One region of the Arthrobacter sp. 05L45_2 genome, then DNA from elsewhere that is predicted to be linked to it. Evidence: riboswitches for the same ligand, from Rfam matches in the RefSeq annotation. Region 1 holds a riboswitch; the other holds the start of a gene.
The links. Region 1 has a riboswitch for cyclic di-AMP ahead of AC1DHD_RS12080 (NlpC/P60 family protein). Riboswitches for the same ligand answer to the same signal wherever they lie in the genome.
Positions count from the first base shown of each region.

Region 2: it holds a riboswitch for cyclic di-AMP, as region 1 does, so the genes downstream of both, AC1DHD_RS07620 (aggregation-promoting factor C-terminal-like domain-containing protein) here and AC1DHD_RS12080 (NlpC/P60 family protein) in region 1, are expected to answer to the same signal.

Region 1 is NZ_JBFTNO010000158.1:1,507-5,700, reverse strand. It holds gene AC1DHD_RS12090 (cupin domain-containing protein) at 1-273, shown strand, start outside; gene AC1DHD_RS12085 (dihydrofolate reductase family protein) at 328-885, shown strand; gene AC1DHD_RS12080 (NlpC/P60 family protein) at 968-1,720, opposite strand; cyclic di-AMP (ydaO/yuaA leader) riboswitch at 1,725-1,890, opposite strand; gene AC1DHD_RS12075 (hypothetical protein) at 2,092-2,346, shown strand; gene AC1DHD_RS12070 (DNA alkylation repair protein) at 2,313-2,960, opposite strand; partial or broken gene AC1DHD_RS12065 (Ig-like domain-containing protein) at 3,033-4,194, opposite strand, start outside.
Region 2 is NZ_JBFTNO010000069.1:7,282-10,811, reverse strand. It holds gene AC1DHD_RS07625 (ArnT family glycosyltransferase) at 1-1,012, shown strand, start outside; cyclic di-AMP (ydaO/yuaA leader) riboswitch at 1,266-1,435, shown strand; gene AC1DHD_RS07620 (aggregation-promoting factor C-terminal-like domain-containing protein) at 1,434-2,159, shown strand; gene AC1DHD_RS07615 (VOC family protein) at 2,295-2,672, opposite strand; gene upp (uracil phosphoribosyltransferase) at 2,752-3,387, opposite strand; gene AC1DHD_RS07605 (phosphatase PAP2 family protein) at 3,400-3,530, opposite strand, start outside.

The DNA.
Region 1 (4,194 bases):
TACACCATCGGCCGGCTGAGTTTCGAGCCGGGATGGCGCTGGTCCGAATGCATCAAACCCGTGGTGAACACCGATTCCTGCCAGAACAGCCACGTTGGCTTCTGCGTGTCTGGCAAGCTGACTGTCGAGACCACCGACGGCGGCCGGATCGACATCGCCGCCGGCGACTCCTACACCATTCCGCCGGGCCACGACGCCTGGGTTGAAGGCGGCGATCCGTTCGTCGGGGTTGAGTTCCTGAGTGCGGCCGCCTACGCCAAATTACCGGACTAGGCACCACCCGCACGGCCCTTCCCGTAGCGGCGGGGCCACGGGTACGCTCGGGCCATGCGGAAGATCATCGTAGCGATGCAGGTTTCCCTGGACGGCTTCTTCGAGGGACCGGACGGCGACATTGGCTGGCACATGGTCGATGACGAACTCCACGGCTACTTTAACGACCAGCTAAGCACCATGGGGGCGTTCCTGGATGGCCGGGTCACCTACCAGCTGATGGCCGACTACTGGCCGACGGCGGACCAGGACCCGGACAGCTCACCGCGGGAGGTCGAGTTTGCCCGGATCTGGCGTGACATGCCGAAAATCGTCTACTCCCGGACCCTCCGGGAAGCCGGCTGGAACACCACGGTGGTGCGCGACGTCGTTGCGGAGGAGGTGCTGGCGCTCAAGGCCGAGCCCGGCGGGGACCTGGCGCTCGGCGGCGCGGAACTTGCAGACACTTTCCGCCGGCACGGACTGATCGACGAGTACTGGATCTTTGTCCATCCCGTCCTGCTGGGCCGGGGTAAGCCGTTGTTCAAGCCTGCGGAGGGCAGGACGGCAATGGCCCTCGCTGAAACCCGCAGGTTCGGCAACGGCGTGGTCCTGCTGCGGTACGGCAGCTAGGCGTTCAAAACACCAAAAGGCCGGCGGCCGGGTGCCCGAGGGCAACCGGCCGCCGGCCTTGGAAAGAGGCCTTGCGCGGTAATTAGGCGCCGGCGCGGACGAACGTCACGCTGCCGGTGGCGGTGAGCCACGACAGGGGGTGCTTGATGGTCTGGTTGCTGCCGTTCATGCCACCACTGATGGCCTGGCCGTCGCCGGCGTAGATGGCCACGTGGCCGGACTGGACGATCATGTCGCCAGGCTGCGGGGTGCTGACAACCTTGCCGTAGTTCATGAACTGCTGCGGACCAAGGTCGCCCACCGGGATGCCGGCTGCGCCCAGGGCCTTTTCGACCATGGCGGTGCAGTCCTGGGTGATACCGATCTGGCTGTAGGCGGCCGAGAGCATCGCGGCGTTGACTCCGCCGGCTGCCGGGGCAGGTGCGACTGCAGCCTTTGCCTGGACCGTGATCTGGGGTGCGGCCGGAGCCTGGGCAACCACAGGGGCGGGGACGGCGGCGGGAGCCGGTGCCGCAGCCACGGGCTTCGGCTGTTCGATGACGGGTGCCGGCGTGGTGGCGACTGCCGGGCGGTCGAAGCTGATGCGCACGGCGGAGTCCGCCGAGACGGGCGCCGAAACCTTGCTGCCGACGTCCACGGAGGATGCCGGGGCGGCGTCACGCTCGGCCGGTGCGGTGGCGGCGTTGGCGGCCATGCCGCTGGTGAGGACCAGGCCGGAGGCTGCGAAGATCACCGCGGCCTGGCGGCCGATGGTGCCGGACTTGACCGAGAATGCTGAACCCCGCCCGGCGGTTGCGTCGGAGCGATGGCGCGCAGAAGTAATGCTTGAAGACATGAATGTTGCCTCTCCCAATGCCTGCGAGGTGAGCTGTCGGATTCGGATGGGAGGCACCCGGCCGCGGGCCCGTCTGAAACGGRCGCTGTGCGGCTTCACCCCAAGACCYGCTAARASYGCAGGTCRAAAGTGGTTTCCCCGTCTCTGCCAGATGGTTGCATTCGGATCCCGGGCCGCGGCAGAGTTAGGCAATCGGCTCGGGAGCGCCCGTATCGGATACAAACAGGCACCCATCAACGGTAACGACTCCGCGCCGGATTGTCACATTCAGGTAACGGGACCGTGTTGTGGCGGCAAAATTTCCCTACGTCCGGGTGCCCCGCCGCGCATAGGATGAAGGCATCCAGCGTTCCCGGAGCGGAGGCCCGAACATGACCAGTCCCTGTGTGGCAATCTGCCAGCTGAGCGACCAGCCCCGGGAGGATTTTGATGTCAACACCGAATTGCTGGTCCTGGAAGGAACCGAGATCCATGTCGGCACCTGGGACGCCGAGCCGCGTGACGGGGGCTTCGATGTGCACGTCCTGAACGACCGGGTGGACGCGCTGGGGTTTATGGTGGTCACGGACTGGCAGTTCCTGGACGGGAAAGCCTACGCCGTGGTGGAGCGCCGGCCCGGCACGTAACCGCTCTTCGCCTTTTCCGTACCGCCCGTTTCGACTGCTTCCCGGACCAGCCCGGCGTCGTCCGCGGTCCCCGTCCGGGCCAGCCCCGCCTGCCGCTGCCAGCGGTCCCAGTCGCCGTCCCCGGCCCGGAGCCCGCGGAGCGGGGCCAGCAGGGCGGCCCGCCGCAGCCAATCGTCCGGATCCTGCAGCCAGCGGCCCAGCACGGCCTCCGCGCGGGAACGGTTCTGGCCGGCGAGGCCTGCGGTGAGCGGCCCGACGACGTCGGTCGCCAGCGGATCGGCCAGCTCGCGCAGGCGCGCGGTCCGCAGGAAACCTTCGATCCGGGTCAGGTCCGAGTTATCCAGCACCGGAAGGCGGGACTGGAGCAGGACGACGGCGGCGAACCGGCGCTCGAAGACGGGCGCCTCCCACAGTTCCGAGCAGAGGGCGGTGATGTCGTCATGGCTTAGGTTCCGGTACCGCCGCAGTGCGTCCCGGACCGTTCCCCGGATGGCCCCGACGGATGAACCGTAGCTTGCCAGCCCGGTCCCGAAACGGGCCCGGGCCTCCTCCGCCCGCTGCCACGAGCCCTCCCGCTGCAGGGCCGAGTCAATGAATTCACCGGCCTCGCTCATGGGTCCATTCTGTCGTGCCGCCGCCGGGGTGTGCCGCCGCTGCGGTGCGCCGCGCGGCGGCCGTGGCCCGTCTCAGCCGGTGACCAGCCTGGTTGTCCGGTTCCAGGTCAGCCGGCCCCGCTGGAAGTCCGAGGCCCGGCCGACGGTGACCGCGTACTCATCCGTGGTGGGGTACCCGAGCCGTCCGCTTTCCCTGCCCAGGGCAGTCCAGCGGCCGCGGATCGCGCCCAGGACAAAGTGGGCGCCTGTCTTCGCGGTCCAGTAGATGGACGATCCGGACGAGCCGGCGAAGTGGTTGTAGCGTCCCAGCCCGTCCGGGGTGCGGGTCTCGTCCTGCGTCGGATAACCGAGCGGGCCGCGCTCCCGGCCCATCGCCGTCCACTTGGCCCGGATGACCCCCACAATGTAGTGCGCCCCGGTGGCGGGTGACCAGTAGATCGAGGCCCCGCCCGAGCCGGAGAAGTGGCCGTACCGGCCGATCGTGTCCGGGGTGGTCAGCTGGTCAGTGGTCGGGAACCCGAGGATTCCGGCGGCCCCGCCCATGGCCTTGTAGCGGGCGTAGATGGCGCCGCCCACCCAGTGCGCCCCGGTGGCCTGGGACCAGCAGATGACGCCCTTGACGTAGTCCTGGCACTTTCCTGCCCCGACCGGGTACTCCAGGGTCAGCGACCTGCCCAAAACCGACCTCGGGTCGCCGGCGCCGGTCTGGTAGGCCTTCAGGGCGATGGGGTCATCGACGCCGGCCCCGGTGAGCATGACCTTCTGCGCGCCCTGCCCGTCGTCGGCGGTAATCAGGTAGTAGGTGTCCGCGGTTCCGGCCTGGCCGACCGCCGTGGGCTTGAACGTGACGCTCTGGTAGGCGGATTCACCCGCGGGGATCACGAGGCCTTCGGCGATGGGATTGGTGGTGGAGAAGACCCCGAGCGGCGCCTTCGCCTTGGTGATGGTCATTGGGATATTGCCGGTGTTCACAATCGTGAAGTCCCACGTGGCCGAGGTCCCGATCGGAACATTGCCGAACGCCAGGGACGGCGGGAGCTGCAGGTGGGCCGCTCCCGAGACGGCGGTGGCGTTCACGGGGACGGTCAGCGAGCCGCGGTTGGTGGTGACCACCAGCTGGTCAGTGACGGGGGTCGCCGTTGTGGGGCTGAACGTCACCGAGACAGGGACCGAGGTGAGGGGCTGGATGACCTGGCCCACCGCCGGAACCGTGGCGGGGTCGACGCTCAGGGAT
Region 2 (3,530 bases), on a different contig from region 1:
CGGGTTGTTCTGGCTGGGGCGGCGGGCCCCGCGGACCGACGCCGTCCGGACCTCCGTGATCATCTGGGGCTCGTGGGTCCTGGTCACCGGCCTGACCTTCAGCCTGATGGCCGGCATTATCCACCCGTATTACATGGTGGCGCTGGCTCCGGGGATCGCCGGACTGGCCGGGCTGGGCGGGGTTCTCCTGTGGCAGCGGCGGGAGCAGCCGGTGGCCGCCTTTGTGCTGGCCGGCGCCCTCGCCGCAGCCGGATTCATGGCCACCGCCCTCCTCGGCCGCACGCCGGCGTTCCTGCCGTGGTTGCGCTGGGTGGTCCTGCTGGGCGCCCTCGCGGCCGCGGCCCTGGTGCTGTTCGCCGGGGCACGGGGCGTTCTGGGGTCCGGTGGAGCGCGGGCGACGGGGCTTGGAGGCACGGGTCCCCGCACCGGCCCCGGCTCGCTTTCGCTCCTAACGCGCACGACGGCGTCCCTCGCAGTTGCCGTTGCCCTCTCCGGTCCGCTGGCGTACTCGGTATCCACCGCGGCCACAGCCCATAGCGGCGCGATCGTCTCTGCCGGCCCCGCGGTGTCCGGCCGCGGCGCACCCGGAATGGTGCCGGCATTTGGCGGTGCAGGCGGGTTTGGCGGTCCGGGCGGCGGCAGGGGTGGCGGGATGGGAGGTCTACTCGGCGCCAGCACGCCGTCGGACGCCCTCGTCACCCTGCTCAAGGCTGACGCCGGCACCTTCACCTGGGCGGCCGCCGTCGTCGGCTCCAACAACGCTGCCGGCTACCAGCTGGCCACGCAGCTGCCCGTGATGGCCGTGGGCGGATTCAACGGGACGGACCCGGCCCCGACGCTTGAACAGTTCCAGCAGTACGTGGCCGCCGGGAAGATCCACTACTTCATCGCCGGGACCATGATGCAGGGCGAAACGGGCTCGGACGACGCCGCCCGGATCGCCTCGTGGGTCGCGGCCAACTTCACGGCCCAGAGTGTCGGTGGGACCGAGGTGTACCTGCTGGCGGGGTAGCCGCCGCCGACGCACCCCGCCATTTCGACGGTTCCTTGCCGACTCGACGTTCATAAGCGTCGAGTGGGCGCGGAACCGTCGAAACGGGGCCGATGGCGGCGACGGAGACGGCCTCAGCACAGACCAGGTCTGCGGCAAGACGCCACGCTGCAGCTCGTGATCTCCGTTACCAAAATGTGACTTCTGAATGAAAGTACAGTACCGTTTTAGAGTGCGGCAATCGATCTGGCCGCATATCCGGATTGACGCCATGCTCTGCCGCTTCCCGGATTCCGATGGACCAGGCAGAGGCGGGGGACCCAGTGTTCCCGGGCATTCTGCATCCATGCACCCAAGGGGTTAAGCCGCACGTCGATTATCCGTGCGGCCGGATATTGCATCCGAACCCGACAGCTAACTCCGTAGGCGTTGAGAGGCGAACATGACTGAATTCAAGGTACAAACGCGCCCCGAGGGCGCTAAACGCACATCCGACGCCGACACCGCGCGTCACCGGGCCGAGCCGTCCAAGCGTTCGTCGGCCCTGTCGCGGGTCGGCACCCGCTCCAACGGCAAGCGTGCCGCCGTCGTTGCCACCGCATTCGCCGTCCTGCTGGGGGCCGGCGCCGCGGGGCAGGCTTCCGGTACGTCCGCCCACACCACTGAGGCGGCCAAGGACTCGAAGGCTTCGCTGGAGACCCTGGACTTCGAACGCGTCGGAAGCACCAGCACACCGTCGCCCACGGCCATGAGTGTCGAGGCCCAGGCCTCCACGGTCAAGCCCGCCAAGGCTCCCGCCGCAGCGGCTCCGAAACCGGCTGCCGCCCCGGCGCCCGCTCCCACTAAGCCGGTGGCAGTCGACGACCCCGCAGGCGCCCAGGCCTACGCCGCGTCCCAGCTGCCCGCCCACGGCTGGGCSCCGAGCGAGATGCARTGCCTGATGAAGYTSTGGACCMGGGARTCSGACTGGAAGACCACCGCCACCAACGCCAGCAGCGGCGCCTACGGTGTGGTGCAGTCGCTGCCGGCCGAGAAGATGGCCAGCGCCGGCGCCGACTACCTGACCAACTACAAGACCCAGATCAACTGGGGCCTGCAGTACGTCCAGGAACGCTACGGTTCGCCGTGCGGTGCCCTGAACTTCCACTACGCGAACAACTGGTACTAAGAAACACCCCGCGGCCCTGCCGCACATAAAGCTCAGGCGAGGCCCCGGATCCACTGGATCCTGGGCCTCGCCCTCGTCTGCCGTCATTTGTCGCCGGCCGCGGCCCGCGAGCCCCGCGGCCGGGTGCGAGCCCCGCTAGCCGTTCGTGCGGCCGGGGATGTACTGCACGGCCCATTTGTTGCCGTCCGGGTCGGCGAAGTACAGGAAGTGCCCCCAGTCCTGGACGTCGACGTCGCTGACGTCCACACCGTTGTCCTTCAGCTGCCGGTGCGCGGCCTGGATATCGCTGACCACCAGCTGGAGGCTGGGCGCAGTGCCGGGCGGGGCATCTATGAGGCCCTCGCCGATCGCAATCGAACACCCGGAGCCCGGCGGAGTCAGCTGGACAAACCGGATGCCTTCCGAGGGGCGCTCGTCGTAGTCGGCGTTGAAGCCCACCTTGTTGACGTAGAAATCCTTGGCCCGGTCCACGTCGGACACCGGCACCATAACAAGTTCAAGTTTCCAGTCCATGGGCACAGGCTAGCCCGGGACACGTTTCGCCGGAACCCCCGACGCCGGCACCCGCGAACGAATACCGGCGGACGGAAGCCTAGACCGCGATCCCGTACAGGCGGTCGCCGGCGTCGCCCAGGCCGGGCACAATGTAGGACTTTTCGTTCAGTTTCTCGTCAATCGAGGCCAGCACGATGGTGACGTTGGCTTCCGAGAGCTCTTCTTCGAGCTTGGCGAGGCCCTCGGGGGCGGCCAGCAGGCAGATGCAGGTGACGTCGGAGGCGCCGCGCTTGAAGAGGAACTTGATGGCCTCGCGCAGGGTGCCGCCGGTCGCGAGCATGGGGTCCAGGACGAAGATCTGGCGGTCCGTCAGGTCCTCGGGGAGACGCTCGGCGTAGGTGATGATGTCCAGGGTCTCTTCGTCGCGGGCCATGCCCAGGAAGCCGACCTCGGCGGTGGGAACCAGCTTGGTCATGCCCTCGAGCATGCCGAGCCCGGCGCGCAGGATCGGGACCACCAGCGGGGTGGGTTTGGTGAACGCCGTGCCGATGGTCGTGCTGACCGGCGTCTCGATGGTCACCGGTTCGGTGCGGACGTCCCGGGTTGCCTCGTAGGCGAGGAGCGTCACGAGCTCCTCGGTGAGCTGGCGGAAGACCGGGGACGGGGTGTTCTTGTCCCGCAGAACGGTGAGCTTATGGGCGACCAGCGGGTGGTCCACAACGAGAGTGCGCATGGGTCAAAACTATCACCCGGACGCTGAGGACCGTCCCGCGCTGCCGGACGAATCGGCGTCGGCGGCATCACCGCCGGGCGCCCCCGCGCCGCCTGCGACGCCGGGGGCACGGTCGCGCAGGTGCGCCTCGTTATCGAACGTCG